Regions from separate parts of the Mesorhizobium sp. RIZ17 genome, predicted to be linked through region 2. Evidence: predicted binding sites of a transcription regulator. Region 2 holds the regulator's gene; the other holds the start of a gene.
What was found. The regulator PhoB, encoded in region 2, activates phosphate uptake and scavenging genes when phosphate is short. The targets are predictions, from matches to a motif close to TGTCATNNANCTGTCAT.
Positions count from the first base shown of each region.

Region 1 (7,964 bases), 910 kb from region 2:
ACTTCATGACCGCCGTGCTGCCGGCGCAGACCGAGGCCGACGATCCCTTGATGTCGCCGGTGACCTTCGCGCTTGCCGGCAAGAGGCTGATCACCATCCGCTACCACGAACCCAAAGCCTTCAAGACCTTCCCGCTGCGCGCCGAAAAGGTGGCGACCGGCTGTACCAGCGGCGACACCATCCTGATCGGTCTTTTGGAAGCGATCGTCGATCGCCTGGCCGACATCCTCGAGCGCGCCGGCCGTGAGGTCGAAGTGATCTCGCGCGACATCTTCGAAGCCCGCTCGACCAAAGCCTCGAAGCGCAACCGCGATTTCCAGGAGCTCCTGAAAGGCATCGGCCGCAAGGAGGACATCGCTTCCTCGGTCCGCGACAGCCTGATCTCGCTGCAGCGCCTTGCCGGCTTTCTTGCCCATGTCGCCGCCCAGACCAAGATGAGCAAGGATGTGCGCGCCCGCATCAAGACGCTGTCGCGCGATGTGCTCTCGCTTGCCGACCATGCCACCTTCCTGTCGCAGAAGATCTCCTTCCTGCTCGATGCCACGCTTGGCATGATCTCGATCGAGCAGAACGCCATCATCAAGATCTTCTCGGTCGCCGCCGTCATCTTTCTGCCGCCGACGCTGGTCGCGTCGATCTACGGCATGAATTTCGACATCATCCCCGAGCTCAAATGGGAGTTGGGCTATCCCTTCGCCATCGGCCTGATGGTGGTCTCGGCGATCCTGCCCTTCTGGTATTTCCGCCGCCGCGGCTGGCTCTGACGGTGTTTGCCGGCGACGGCTGGCTTACCAGAAATCACTTGACCAAATCGCCATTGGCCTTCATCCGGGGTGCCCGACCTACGGATCGCACGTCGTCAACCGGATTGTCAGCATGACCGGAAAGACCTGGGCCTATGAGGATTTTGTCGAGGGCGCCTCGCTGGACATCGGCAGCAAGGACGTAAAAGCTGCCGAAATCATCGAATTCGCCAGCGAATTCGATGCCCAGCCGATGCATCTCGACGAGGAAGCCGGCAAGGCGAGCATCCTTGGCGGGCTTTCGGCTTCGGGCTGGCACACCTGCGCGATGTTCATGCGCATGTTGTGCGACGCCTTCCTGCTCGATTCGACCTCGCAGGGCTCCCCCGGCATCGAGCATGTGAAATGGAAGAAGCCGGTTCTGGCCGGCGACCGGCTGACCGGCACGGTCACCATACTGTCCAAGCGCCAATCCAAATCGAGGCCGCAGCTCGGCTTGATCACCATGCGCAGCGAGCTCGTCAACCAGCGCGGCGAAAGCGTCTTCGAGCTGGAGAACACCGGTATGTTCCTGACCCGCGGGGCCGGGGCATGACCCTCGACGAATTCTTCCTGATCGGCCAGACCGTCACGCTCGGCTCGCATAAATTCGAGGCCGACGAGATCAAGGCGTTCGCCAGGAAATACGATCCGCAGGTCTTCCACGTCGACGAGGAGGCGGCGAAGAACAGCGTGCTTGGCGGGCTCTGCGCCTCCGGCTGGCACACCGCCGCCACCTGGATGAAATACAACCTCGAAAAGCGCATGGAGACCGAGGGCGTGCGCTGGACCGGCCCCGGCCCGCAACCCGAATTCGGCCCCTCGCCCGGCTTCCGCAATTTGAAATGGCTGAAGCCGGTCTATGCCGGCGAGACGGTGACCTTCACGCGCACCGCCTTGGCCCACCGCCCGCTTGCCGGGCGTCCGGGCTGGAACCTGCTCACACTGCGCTGCGAGGCCTCCGATTCGACCGGCGACAAGGTCATCGAGTTCGACAGCGCCGTGCTGGTGAAGGTGGAGTAGTGAATGGTGAATGGTGAGTAGTGTGTAGTGTGTAGTGTGTAGTGTGTAGTGTGTAGTGTGCGCGGATAAATTCGACGCTTATCATCGAATAGCCATTCACTATTCACTATTCACTATTCACTACTCACTAATGCCCCTCGAACCCGATCAGCGTCCTGACCGGCACGTCGAGCGCTTCCAGCTTCTTGCGGCCGCCGAGGTCCGGCAGGTCGATGACGAAGCAGCCCGCGACGATGTCGGCGCCGATTTGCCTGAGCAGCTTCACCGCCGCTTCCGCCGTGCCGCCGGTGGCAATCAGGTCGTCGACCACGATCACCTTCTCGCCCGGCGAGACGCCGTCCTTGTGCATCTCCATCTCGTCCAGCCCGTATTCGAGGCTGTAGGCCACGCGCACCGTCTCATAAGGCAGCTTGCCCTTCTTGCGGATCGGCACGAAGCCCGCCGAAAGCTGGTGCGCCACGGCGCCGCCCAGGATGAAGCCGCGCGCCTCGATGCCGGCGATCTTGTCGATCTTCAGCCCGGCATAGGGATGCACCAGCTCGTCGATGGCGCGGCGAAAGGCGCGCGCATTGCCGAGCAGCGTGGTGATGTCGCGAAACAGGATGCCGGGCCTGGGGTAATCCGGAATGGTGCGGATGGCCGCAAGCAGCGTGTCTTCGAGGGAGGATTTCATCGAGGCTTTCCGCGTGTCCGGCTGTCGGATTTGACGGCGTCGGCCATTGCTGCCCGACGCGACCGACAAGGGCTACCGCGATGTTACGCCAGAGACAAGCACATCCGGCAAAGGATCAGCCCCTGAACGGCCTCGGCCATAATGAAAAGGGCGCCTGCGAAGGCGCCCTTCGAAAGGCAGACGAGATCGCCGCGACTACATGCCGAGATCCGAGCGCAACTCGGAGCGCGCCACTTCGTATTCGGCCTTGAAATCGGGGCGGTTGAGCAGGACCGCGGCGATGACGCTGCCGGAAATCTTTCCCATCTCGATGTCGGACGGATAGTGGATGCCGCCGACCACGCGGTTATGGGCGAATTCGGCCGCACGCGCCATGATCTCGGCGCGCTTTTCCGGAACCATATCGGCGAGGATGATGCCCATCATGGTGCCGACCGTCGCATGACCCGACGGCCAGGAACCGGAGTTCGACAGCTTCACGACCGGCTTGACCAGGTCGCTGAGCTGATGTGGGCGCGGACGCTTCCAGACATCCTTGGCCGGATCGACGACGGCGCCTTCGGTCGCCACGACGCGATCGAAGAAGGCGCTGAACTTCGGCAGCGTTTCCTTGTTGAACTTCGGCCCCATGACATCCGCGAAGCGCCAGACATTCTCTTCGGCATCGGCGATGGCGCGCTTTTCCATTTCCGGCGTGCGCGTCACCTGCAACGTCAGCACCTCGCCGAGCTCGGCTTTGGTTTCCGCCGAATCATTGGCTGGCGGCGGCGGCAGGATCATCGTCAGGTCGATGTCCTTGTTGGTGACGAAAGGCTGGGCTTCGTCAGCATGGGCGGCGTATCCAGTGACGAGCAGCAGGAAGCCGGCCGCGAGCGAGACGTATCTTCTCATGGGTGTGATCCTTTGATGAGGGCAAGGCAGGATCACCGCCCGCGATGACGGCCATGTGACATGGTCCGGTTTACGCATGCCGAAATGCAAGAAGGGCGCCTTGCGGCGCCCTTCTTGGATTGCGTGCGGTCGATAGCGCCTCAGTGCGCCACGTCGGCCCACACGCGGCGCTTGGTCATGTAGATCAATGCGCCGAACAGCAGCAGGAACGCCAGCACGCGGAAGCCGGTCTTCTTGCGGTCTTCCATATGCGGCTCTGCCGCCCATGCCAGGAAGCTCGCCACATCGCGAGAATACTGATCGACTGTCTGCGGCGCGCCGTCGTCATAAGTCACCTGACCGTCGGAGAGCGGCTTCGGCATCTTCAGCGACACGCCCGACATGAAATACGGATTGTAGTGCGTGCCTTCCGGGATGACCATGCCGGCGGGCGGCGTCTGATCGTAGCCGGTCAGCAGCGAGTGGATGTAGTCCGGGCCACCCGCATCATACTGGGTGAAGATGTCGAAGACGAACTGCGGAAAACCGCGCTCGACGCCGCGCGCCTTGGCGAGCAGCGACATGTCCGGCGGAGCGGCCCCGCCATTGGCAGCTGCCGCGGCCTCTACATTCGGGAACGGCGCCGGGAAATGGTCCGACGGCTTGCCGGGACGATCGAACATGTCGCCGGCATCGTTGGGGCCGTCATGGATCGTGTAGCTCGCGGCCAGCGACTTGATCTGGGCCTCGGAATAGCCAAGGTCCGACAGCGTGCGGAACGCCACCAGATTCATCGAATGGCAGGCCGAGCAGACTTCCTTGTAAACCTTGAGGCCGCGCTGCAGCTGCGCCTTGTCATAGGTTCCGAACGGGCCGGTGAAGCTCCAGCTCATTTCCTTCGGCTCGTTGATCGGGAAATGCGTCGGCGCGGCCGCGTTGTGTTCCTCTTCAGCGGCTATTGCCGCGGTGCCGGCAGCCACAAGGCCGATCAGCGCCAGCGAGGTGAGAATCTTCTTCATGCCAAATCCCCTTAGATTCTCTACCGCTCAGCCCTTGGTCTGTGGTGCGGCCGTGGCGCCCGCCGGATGCCCGCTGCCGCCTTTGTTCTTCTCCAGCACCGCCTCGGTGATCGAGTTCGGCAGCCTGCGCGGCGTCTCGATCAGGCCGAGCACCGGCATGATGATCAGGAAGAAGGCGAAGTAGAAGAGCGTGGCCATCTGCGCCATGAACACATAAGCGCCTTCCGCCGGCTGCGAGCCAAGCCAGCCAAGCAGGATGGCGTCGGCCACGAACAGCCAGAAGAACAGCTTGTACCACGGGCGGTACACTGCCGAGCGCACCTTGGAGGTATCGAGCCACGGCACCAGGAACAGCATGGCGATGGCGCCGAACATGCACAGCACGCCGCCGAGTTTGGAGTTGATCGGCCCGACGTTGAAGGTGATGGCGCGCAGGATCGCGTAGAACGGCAGGAAGTACCATTCCGGAACGATGTGGGCCGGCGTCTTCAGCGGGTTGGCGACGATATAGTTGTCGGCATGGCCGAGATAATTCGGCAGGTAGAAGACGAAATAAGCAAAGACGAACAGGAACACGATCATGCCAAACGCGTCCTTGATGGTCGCATAGGGCGTGAACGCCACGGTGTCGGTCTTCGACTTGACCTCGATGCCGGTCGGATTCGACTGGCCCACGACATGCAGCGCCCAGACGTGCAACACCACCACGCCGGCGATCATGAACGGCAACAGGTAGTGCAGCGCGAAGAAGCGGTTCAGCGTCGGATCGTCGACGGCGAAGCCGCCGAGCAGCAGCTGCTGGATCCAGTTGCCGACCAGCGGGATGGCGCTGAAGAAGCCGGTGATGACGGTGGCGCCCCAGAAGCTCATCTGGCCCCAGGGCAGCACATAGCCCATGAAGCCGGTCGCCATCATCAGGAGGTAGATGATGCAGCCGAGGATCCACAGGAGCTCGCGCGGCGCCTTGTAGGAGCCGTAGAAGAGGCCCCGGAAGATATGCAGGTAAACGGCGATGAAGAAGAACGAGGCGCCGTTGGCATGCAGATAGCGCAGCAGCCAGCCCGAATTCACGTCGCGCATGATCTTCTCGACCGAATCGAAGGCGAGAGTGGTGTCGGACGTGTAGTGCATGGCCAGCACGATGCCGGTCAGGATCTGCGAGACCAGCATGATCGACAGGATGCCGCCGAACGTCCACATGTAGTTGAGGTTGCGCGGCACCGGATAGGCGACGAAGCTGTCATAGATCAGCCGCGGCAGCGGCATGCGGGCGTCGAACCAGCGCTCGATACCGGTCTTGGGCGTATAGGTCGAGTGTCCCTCGCTCATCGAAATATCCCCTGCCTCAACCGATAAGGATCTTGGTATCGGAAATGAACTTGAATACCGGGATCGCCATGTTCTCCGGCGCCGGGCCTTTGCGGATGCGGCCGGCGGTGTCGTATTGCGAACCGTGGCACGGGCAGAACCAGCCGCCGAAATCGCCTTCCTGGCCGAGCGGGATGCAGCCGAGATGGGTGCAGACCTGCACCATCACCATCCAGGCTTCCTTGCCGGGCGTGGTGCGGTTGGCATCGGTCGCCGGCGCGTCGGACGGCAGGTTGGCATTGCGCGCGATCGGATCCTTGAGATCGGCGAGATTGACGGCCTCGCCGTCTTTCATTTCCTTTTCGGTGCGGTTGCGCACCACCACCGGCTTGCCGCGCCACTTGACGATCAGCGAGCTGCCCGGCTGCAGCGAGGAGACATCGACCTCGACCGAGGCCAGCGCCAGCGTCGAGGCGTCGGGACGCATCTGGTCGATGAACGGCCACGCGACGGCTCCAGCGCCGACAACGGCGGCCATGCCGGTGGCTACATAGAGAAAATCGCGACGGTTGGGATCGTGGATGTCGGTTGCGCTCACGGGTGCCTGATCCTTTCGCCTCTTCCTAACCGGAGGCCGAGCCTTGTCCCCGCTCAATCGCACCTGCCCGACAGCGCATGGCGAACAGGCTAGCGAATTCCTCCGGCATTTGGATTTTCGGTTTATGCGTGCGGCCCGTTTTTGTCCAGTCGGGTGAAGGCACAAGGGCAGATTGTCGCGGGGATGCGCGGCGGCCGTGGCCGGCGCATCCCCGCTCGGCCGCCGGACAGGATGAAACAGCGGGAAATCCCGGGTGAAATCGAGCCAATGTTCGCCTCGACATCGGCTTCTGGCCCGGTCTATTGTCCAGCCATGGCGCATGTCATTGAACGCGACAGCTGGGCCGAGGCACCCGACCGCTGGAAAGGCGAACTGCAATGCGGCCGGTTCGGCGCCAATTCCTGCCTGATCTTCAACTATCAGCCGACGGTCGGCGGCGGCCCGCGCCTGCACAAGCATCCCTATGCAGAGATCTTCGTCATCCGCTCCGGCACCGGCCTGTTCACGATCGGCGACCAGCAAATCAGGGCCACGGCCGGCCAGATACTGATCGTGCCCCCCGACACGCCGCACAAATTCACCAATCTCGGCCCCGGCCCGCTCGAAAGCACCGACATCCACGAGAACGGCCACTTCATCACCGAGTGGCTGGAATGATTCTTCCAATCCACCTGTCCGAAGCGTGAGCGCAGCCTAGTTCCGTCCATCTGGCACCGATGGAGATCGAAGCATGCAAACACACGCCGTCGAGGTCGAGGGGATGGCTATCGCAATCCGGGAAGCCGGACCGTTCGACGCGCCCGGCCTTCTGCTGCTGCATGGCTGGCCGCAGAGTTCATATGCATTCGAGGCAATCATCGACCGGCTGGCCGAGAACCAGCGCGTGGTCGCGCCGGATCTGCCCGGCATCGGCAGCTCGCACGGTGCGCCCGAGACTGGTGAAAAGACACATCTGGCAAGATTGATGAAGGGTCTGATTGGCGCCTGCGGCTTGCGGCAGGTCATCGTCGCCGGTCATGATGTCGGCGGCCAGATCGCATTCGCCCTGTTGCGCGACGAGCCCGAGGCATTGTCAGGCGCGGCGATCATGGACGTCGTCATCCCCGGCGTAGCGCCGTGGGAAGAAGTCATCCGCAATCCGCATATCTGGCATTTCGCTTTCCATGCGATCCCGGCTTTGCCCGAGATGCTGGTGAGCGGCCACGAGCGCGCCTATTTCGATTTCTTTTTCGATATTCTTTCGAAGGAAAAATCGGCGATCCCTGCGGAAGCCAGGGACATTTATGCCAAGGCCTATTCGCGGCCGGAAAGTCTCAAGGCTGGCTTCGACTGGTACCGCGCTTTCGCCGCGGACGCCAAGATCAATTCCGCCCCGCCCAGGGCGCCAATCGCCACGCCGGTGCTTTATCTCAGGGGCTCGGCCGAAACCGGCGACATCGCCGATTATCTCGAGGGCTTACGGTCCGCCGGTCTATCGCGGGTGGAAGGCGACATCATCGCCGACAGTGGACACTTCGCGGCTGAAGAGAACCCCGAGGCGCTCGCTGCCCGGCTGGCGCGCTTCCGCGAGGAAATCGGCGGCTAGCTGGCGCCGAGCCTGACCAGCACCGCCCTTGGAATGTCGTACTCACGGATCACGGCGTCATGCTTGCGCAGGCCGCAAAGCTCGCGCTGGATGAAGTAGGCGTGAA
Region 1 covers NZ_CP147861.1:325,645-333,608, forward strand. Annotated here, with positions in the region: gene corA (magnesium/cobalt transporter CorA) at 1-764, shown strand, start outside; gene WDX12_RS01685 (MaoC family dehydratase) at 877-1,338, shown strand; gene WDX12_RS01690 (MaoC family dehydratase) at 1,335-1,805, shown strand; gene WDX12_RS01695 (adenine phosphoribosyltransferase) at 1,933-2,478, opposite strand; gene WDX12_RS01700 (acid phosphatase) at 2,674-3,369, opposite strand; gene WDX12_RS01705 (cytochrome c1) at 3,510-4,367, opposite strand; gene WDX12_RS01710 (cytochrome b) at 4,395-5,696, opposite strand; gene petA (ubiquinol-cytochrome c reductase iron-sulfur subunit) at 5,713-6,273, opposite strand; gene WDX12_RS01720 (cupin domain-containing protein) at 6,586-6,930, shown strand; gene WDX12_RS01725 (alpha/beta fold hydrolase) at 7,004-7,858, shown strand; gene WDX12_RS01730 (DUF6665 family protein) at 7,855-7,964, opposite strand, start outside.
Region 1: a site for PhoB is predicted at 3,414-3,430, ahead of WDX12_RS01700 (acid phosphatase). Genes of this name have one in related genera too.

Region 2 (7,964 bases):
TGCCGCCGCCGCCTATGGCGTGCCGGTCGACTGCGTCGTGCTCGACTACCAGATGCCCGGCATGACAGGCGCCGAGATGGCGCGCATCGTGCGCAACACGGCGGGCTTGGCGCATACACCCATCATCATGCTGACCTCGGTCGACCAGTCGCTCGCCAACACGGCCTATCGCGACCTCGGCATCGACGCGCAGCTGATCAAGCCGGCGCGCTCCTCCATCCTCCTGGAAACGCTGGTCGCGACCATCCAGCGCCATCGCCACAGCAGCGCCGCGGCGCAACCCGCTGTTGGCGGCGGCAGCCCCCCGCAAGCCGCGCCGGCGCCGACGGCGGCATCGGATCGCGCCATGCTGCAGCCGCCGCCGGGGCGGGCGCGTCCACGCCCCGCCGATGCGGAGCGCGGGCTCGACATCCTGGTGGCCGAGGACAATGAGGTGAACCAGCTGGTGTTCACCCAGATCCTCGGCGAGACCGGTTACCGATTCGAGATCGTCGGCAACGGCCGCAAGGCGCTCGACGCCTTCAGCAAGCTCAATCCACGCATGATCCTGATGGATGTGTCGATGCCGGAAATGAACGGGCTGGAGGCGACGGGCGCTATCCGCCGGCTCGAGGAGGACATGGGCACGCATGTGCCGATCGTCGGCGTTACCGCGCATGCGCTGAAGGGCGACCGCGAACGCTGCCTGGAAGCCGGCATGGACGATTACCTGCCGAAGCCGATCAGCCCGCGCGCGCTGCTGGAAAAGCTCGAGCGCTGGCTGAGCGCCGAAGCGGAAGTCCGGCGCAGCGCCGGCTAAGCGCGAGACAGACCGGCGGCACCCCGCGAGGAGCATTGACGCATACGTATGGTGCGATCGCACCATATCAAAGCATGTGCCAAGCCAGGACAATGGGCATATCGATTCCGCCTTTCAGTTACGGGCGGGAGCGGCGACCGCCAACAAGAAACAGCGTCGACTCTACCCCAACGGACCCTGTTTTCGGCGATGGCCAGGCCATGATCCGCTCTGGCGTACAGGCAACGCGCTCTCGTCCGGATTTTATTTCCCGGCGGCCGTGACCCGGCCGCCGGGATAATTTTTGATTCAAAAGTCAGACAAGTTACTGATTCCCGCGGCAAACTCCGGCCGGTCCCGCGAGGCCGCCGCGGACCTCTCCAGACATCCCCGTTCGGGCGTTACTGGGCTGACACGAAACTGTCATGCGACTGTAATAATCGAGAGCTATTGCCCTCACCGGGCGCCGATACAACGGGTGCCGAGAGACCATCTTCCGAACAGGAGCAGGCCACATGAGACATTTCATCCGCTCGGCGGCCGTTGCGATTGCAATGGCTGCGGCATCAACCCTTAGCATCTCCGCCGCGATGGCAGCCGACATTTCCGGCGCCGGCGCCACCTTCCCCTATCCGATCTATGCGAAGTGGGCTGACGCCTACAAGAAGGAGACCGGCATCGGTCTCAACTACCAGTCGATCGGCTCCGGCGGCGGCATCAAGCAGATCAAGGCCAAGACCGTGACCTTCGGCGCTTCCGACGCGCCGCTGAAGGGCGAGGATCTCAACTCCACCGGGCTGGCGCAGTTCCCGATGGTGATGGGCGGCATCGTTCCGGTCGTCAACCTCGAGGGCATCAAGCCGGGCGAACTGGTTCTCGACGGTCCGACGCTGGCCGACATCTTCTCCGGCAAGATCACCAACTGGAACGACGAAGCGATCAAGAAGCTCAACCCCGACGCCAAGCTGCCCGACCAGGCGATCGCCGTCGTGCACCGCTCGGACGGCTCGGGCACCACGTTCAACTTCAGCTACTACCTGGCCGACGTCAGCGCCGACTGGAAGTCGAAGGTCGGCGTCAACACCGCGCTCGAATGGCCGGTGGGCATCGGCGCCAAGGGCAACGAAGGCGTCGCCAACAACGTCTCGCAGACCGGCGGCGCGATCGGCTACGTCGAATACGCCTATGCCAAGCAGAACAAGCTGACCTACACCGACCTGATCAACAAGGACGGCAAGAAGGTCGAGCCGACCGCCGCTGCCTTCTCGGCCGCCGCGGCCAATGCCGACTGGAGCTCGCAGCCGGGCTACGGCGTCATCCTGGCCAACCAGGCCGGCGCTGAATCCTGGCCGATGACGTCGGCCACCTGGATCCTCGTCTACAAGAAGCCCGACGACGCCGCGGCCACGACCGAAGCGCTCAAGTTCTTCGCCTGGTCCTACGCCAAGGGCGACGAGCTGGCCGCCAGCCTGGACTATGTTCCGATGCCCGACGCCGTCGTGAAGAGTGTCGAGGCGATGTGGGGCAAGGACATCGTCGACGCGAACGGCAAGCCGCTCTACTCCGGCATGTAATTCCTAGCGAATAAAGGAGGGCGCCTTTGGGCGCCCTCCTGTCTCTTTCGAAATGCGAGGGGGTAAATGACAGCCGTTTCCGAAGCCGCGACATCGTCCGCCCTGCGGACCAGAGAAGCGACAGTGCGCCGCTTCGCCTTCACCGACATGGCCTTCCGGACGGCCACCCGCCTTTCCGCCATCCTCGTGCTGGTTCTGCTCGGCGGCGTCGCGATCTCGCTGGTCGCCGGCTCGTGGGAGGCGCTGTCGAAGTTCGGCTTCTCCTTCCTCACCACCGAATCCTGGAACCCGGTCACCGAGAATTTCGGCGCGCTGGCGCCCATCTACGGCACCATCGTCACCTCGGCCATCGCCATCCTCATCGCCGTGCCGATCGGCATCGGCATCGCCGTCTTCCTGACCGAGCTTTGCCCGCGCCCGCTACGGCGCCCGATCGGCATTGCGGTCGAGCTGCTTGCCGGCATTCCCTCGATCATCTACGGCATCTGGGGCCTGTTCGTCTTCGCGCCGTTCCTGCAGACGACGGTGCAGCCCTTCATCATCTATATTTTCCACGGCATACCGGGGCTCTCCAGCCTGTTTGCCGGCCCGCCCTACGGCATCGGCCTGCTGACCTCGTCGCTGATCCTCGCCATCATGGTGCTGCCCTTCATCACCTCGATCACCAAGGACGTGTTCGACACGGTGCCGGCGGTGCTGAAGGAATCGGCCTACGGCATCGGCTGCACGACCTGGGAAGTGACCCGGCGCGTGACCATCCCCTATACCCGCGTCGGCATCATGGGCGGCGTCATGCTCGGCCTCGGCCGCGCGCTCGGCGAGACGATGGCCGTCACCTTCGTCATCGGCAACGCCCACCGCATCAGCGCCTCGCTGTTTGCGCCGGGCACGACGATCTCGGCGACCATCGCCAACGAATTCACCGAGGCCGACGGCGATCTCTATACGTCCTCGCTGGTATCGCTCGGCCTGATCCTGTTCATCATCACCTTCATCATCCTCGCGCTCGCACGCTACATGCTGTTGCGCATCGATAGCCGCACGGGAGCCTGACCGATGTCGACTGCCGCATCGCTTCACCAAAGCCGCAAACGCAAGAACGCCGTGATGATGGCGCTGTGCGTCGTCGCGGCGGGCATCGGCCTCGCCTGGCTGGCGTTGATCCTCGGGGCGCTGCTCTATAAGGGGCTCTCCGGGGTGAACCTGGCCGTGTTCACGCAGATGACGCCGCCGCCCGGCGACGCCGGCGGCCTGCTCAACGCCATCTACGGCAGCATCGTCATGACGATCATCGGCATCATCGTCGGCACGCCGATCGGCGTGCTGGCCGGTACCTACATGGCCGAGTACGGGCGCTTCTCGAAGCTCACGACGATCGTGCGCTTCATCAACGACATCCTGCTGTCGGCGCCATCGATCATCATCGGCCTGTTCGTCTATGAGCTGATGGTACGGCCGATGGGGCACTTCTCGGCGATTGCCGGCGCCGTCGCCCTGTCGATCCTGGTGATCCCCGTCGTGGTGCGCACCACAGAGGACATGCTGAACCTCGTGCCCAACGCGCTGCGCGAAGCGGGCACCGCCATCGGCGCGCCACGCTGGGTGGTGATCCGCTCGGTCGCCTACCGCGCGGCCCTGTCCGGCATCGTGACCGGCATCCTGCTGGCGATCGCCCGCATCTCCGGCGAAACCGCGCCGCTTCTCTTCACCGCGCTCAACAACCAGTTCTGGTCGAGCAATCTCAATGCCCCGATGGCCAGCCTGCCGGTGACCATCTTCCAGTTCGCCCTCAGCCCTTACGAGGAATGGCAGCAGCTGGCCTGGACGGGCGCACTCATAATCACCCTTACGGTTCTCGGGCTGAGCATTATCGCCCGCAGCCTGACCGGACGCAGAGAGGACAGATGAAACCGATGTTGTCCACCGACCTGAACGTAGCCGACACGACCGTCGAGAAGGCCAAGATCGAGGTCAAGAACCTCAATTTCTACTATGGCCAATCGAAGGCGCTGAAGGACATCAACCTGTCCTTGCCGGAGCGCAGCGTGACCGCCTTCATCGGCCCGTCGGGCTGCGGGAAGTCGACGCTGCTGCGCGTGCTCAACCGCATCTACGAGCTCTATCCGAAGCAGAGCGCCGAGGGCCAGGTACTGCTCGACGGCAAGAACATCCTCGACCGCTCGCAGGACCTCAACCTTCTGCGCACCAAGATCGGCATGGTGTTCCAGAAGCCGACGCCGTTCCCGATGTCGATCTACGAGAACATCGCCTTCGGCGTCAGGCTGTATGAGAAGATCAGCAAGGCCGAGATGGACAGCCGCGTCGAGTCGGCGCTGAAGCGCGCCGCGCTGTGGAACGAGGTCAAGGACAAGCTCAACGCCAGCGGCCTCAGCCTTTCCGGCGGCCAACAGCAGCGCCTGTGCATCGCCCGCACCGTGGCGGTGAAGCCCGAGGTCATCCTGCTCGACGAGCCGGCCTCGGCGCTCGATCCGCTGTCGACCGCCAAGATCGAGGAACTGATCGACGAGTTGCAGGCCGACTATACGATCGTCATCGTCACCCACAACATGCAGCAGGCGGCGCGCGTGTCGAGGCAGACGGCGTTCATGTATCTGGGCGAGCTGGTGGAGTTCGACCGGACCGAGAAGATCTTCACCTCGCCCCGCGAAAAGCGCACGCAGGACTACATCACCGGCCGCTTCGGCTGAGTTCATACGAGGACATCATCATGGCCGAACATACCGTCGCCTCCTTCGACGAGGATCTGAGGCAGATCAGCCGGCTTATCAACGACATGGGCGATCTGGCCGGCTCCATGGTCGGCGGCGCGACCAGGGCCCTGCTCGAAACCGACAATGCGCTGGCGCAGCGCGTCGTCTCCGACGACGCCATCATGGACGCGCGCCAGCGCGAGCTTGACGACCGCGCCATCACGCTGATCGCCAAGCGGCAGCCGATGGCGGACGACCTGCGCAACGTTGTCGGCTCGATCCGCATGGCGGGCGATCTCGAACGCATCGGCGATCTTGCCAAGAACATCGCCAAGCGCGTTGGCGCGGTCGGCGTCAGCACCGCGCCGCGCGACCTCACGCATTCGATCGATTCCATGGCGCAGCTGGTGCTGATCCAGGTCCAGGCCGTGACCCAGGAATATATGGTGGGCGACGCCACTGCGCTGGCCAAGCTGCGCAACGACGACGAGCGCATCGACGTCAAATACACGTCCGTCTTCCGCGAGCTGTTGACCTACATGATGGAAGATCCGCGCAACATCACCGCTTGCACGCATCTTCTGTTCTGCGCCAAGAATCTCGAGCGCATCGGCGACCATGTGACCAACATCGCCGAGAACGCCTATTATGTGCTCACCGGTACGCAATTGCCCGCCAACCGTCCCAAGCAGGACGAGACGGCAATGTCGGCGCCGGCGGCCTGACGAGAAGGTTACCCCGATGATCGCGCCACGCATCATGGTGGTGGAGGATGAGGAGCCGCTGGGGGTGCTGCTCCGCTACAATCTCGAATCCGAGGGTTACCAGGTGGAAGTGGTGACCCGCGGCGACGAGGCCGAAATCCGCCTTCAGGAAAACGTTCCCGACCTGCTCGTGCTCGACTGGATGGTGCCGGCGGTTTCCGGCATCGAGCTCTGCCGGCGCCTCAGGATGCGGCCCGAGACCGAGCGGCTGCCGATCATCATGCTGACGGCGCGGGGCGAGGAAAGCGACCGCGTGCGCGGGCTCTCGACCGGCGCCGACGACTACCTGGTCAAGCCGTTCTCGACGCCGGAATTCATGGCGCGCGTCAAGGCGCTGCTGCGCCGCGCCAAGCCGGAGGTGCTGTCCAGCGTGCTCAAGGTCGGCGACATCGTGCTCGACCGCGAGTCGCATCGCGTCTACCGCAAGAAGAGCGAGATAAGGCTCGGCCCGACCGAGTTCCGCCTGCTCGAATTCATGATGCGGCATCCTGGCCGCGTGTTCTCGCGCAGCCAACTGCTCGACAATGTCTGGGGCGAGACGATCTATATCGACGAGCGCACGGTGGACGTCCATGTCGGCCGCCTGCGCAAGGCGGTCAACAACGGCCGCATGCCCGACGTCATCCGAACCATTCGCGGGGCGGGTTACGCGATCAGGGAGGATTAGGGATAGGGCGCGGAAGCGCTGACGGGCTCCGCTCCCGGCATCTGCGATGGTGATTAGCCGAGACGCTTCTAGCGTCGTCATCCACGGGCGGAGCAAGGAGCGTAGCGACGCAGCGCAGACCCGAGGATCCATTCCGTGACTTCGACGCGCCGGGGCGGTGCAGAATTCTGCTCCGCTGCGCCTACGATCGAAGTAACGGCATGGATTCCAGGGTCTGCGCTGCGTCGCTTCGCTCCTGTTTCGCCCTGGAATGACGAAGCTGCGGGGCCATCGCTAATCTCAAGCGTCTGCTGCTGTCCTCAGCGACCAGCGGTCACTTCAAAGCCGCTCAGGCCACGTTTTTTCCGCTGCCCGCTCTTGCCTGCATGCCCGGCGCGAAAATCTCCTGGTCGACGAAGGTCAGCGCGCGCATGGCGCAGCCTTCGCGGATCAGCGGCAGCTCGTTAGGCTCGGTGTCGAAGGAGATCGATTCCGAGTGCTGGCCGCCCGCGGTCTGGGCGATCGCCTCCCTTAGCGCCGGCTCGATCAGGTCGAAGGCGGCCGCGCTGACGCCGACCATGGCCACGGGCGCCGGGTCGATGAGGGCGAACAGGCTGCCGAGACCGAAACCAAGCGCCTCGCCTGCCCGACGGTAAGCCTCCCGCTCGGGGCCGTCCTTCTCGCGCGCCTTGGCGGCCAGGGCTCGCATGTCGGCGTCGCCGACGTCGACCGGCTCGGCGTCCTCGCTCATTTTCATGGCGCTGCGCCAGATCGCGTAATTGCCGGCATAGGCCTCGACGCAGCCGCGCCGGCCGCAGCGGCAAAGCGCGCCGCCCGGGCGGTGGATCATGTGGCCGAATTCGCCGCCCGAGGAATGCGTGCCGGTGAACAGCGCGCCCTTCAGCACCAGACCCATGCCGATGCCGTGCGACAGGAGGATGGCGATGAAGTCGTCGCGATAGCGCTCGGGGTCGCGCCATTGCAGCGCCACCGCCATCATGTTGCAGTCGTTCTCCATGGTGGCGGGGATGCCGAATTCCTGCTCGAGGATGTCGGCGAAAGGAATGTCGGTCAGCGGCGTTATCGGCGACCACAGCATGGCCCGTGCGTGGGAATCGGTGATGCCCTGGATGCCCATGGCGATGCGGGCGACGCTGCTCACGTCGAGGTCGGGATCCTGCAGCCGGCGCCGGACGATCGCCACGCATTCGCCGATCAAGTCGTCGCGGGGCATGACAAGCGTGTCCAAGCGCTGCTGCTCCTCGGCGACCACCTGGCCGGCATAATCGATCACGGCGACCGACAGGAAGTTCAGCGACAAGACCACGGTCAGCACCGCGGCGGCTTCAGGGTTCAGCGCCAGGCCGATCTGCGGCCGGCCGCGTTTCAGCGCCGTCGGCTCGCTGGCCTTGCTCTCGGTGAGAATGCCTTCCTGGATCAGATCGGCGGAGATCGCCGAAATGGTCGAGTGGCTGAGCCCGGTGGTGGCGG
Region 2 covers NZ_CP147861.1:1,238,168-1,246,131, reverse strand. Annotated here, with positions in the region: gene WDX12_RS06135 (response regulator) at 1-799, shown strand, start outside; gene pstS (phosphate ABC transporter substrate-binding protein PstS) at 1,294-2,352, shown strand; gene pstC (phosphate ABC transporter permease subunit PstC) at 2,419-3,405, shown strand; gene pstA (phosphate ABC transporter permease PstA) at 3,409-4,260, shown strand; gene pstB (phosphate ABC transporter ATP-binding protein PstB) at 4,257-5,060, shown strand; gene phoU (phosphate signaling complex protein PhoU) at 5,081-5,788, shown strand; gene phoB (phosphate regulon transcriptional regulator PhoB) at 5,805-6,494, shown strand; gene WDX12_RS06100 (ROK family protein) at 6,823-7,964, opposite strand, start outside.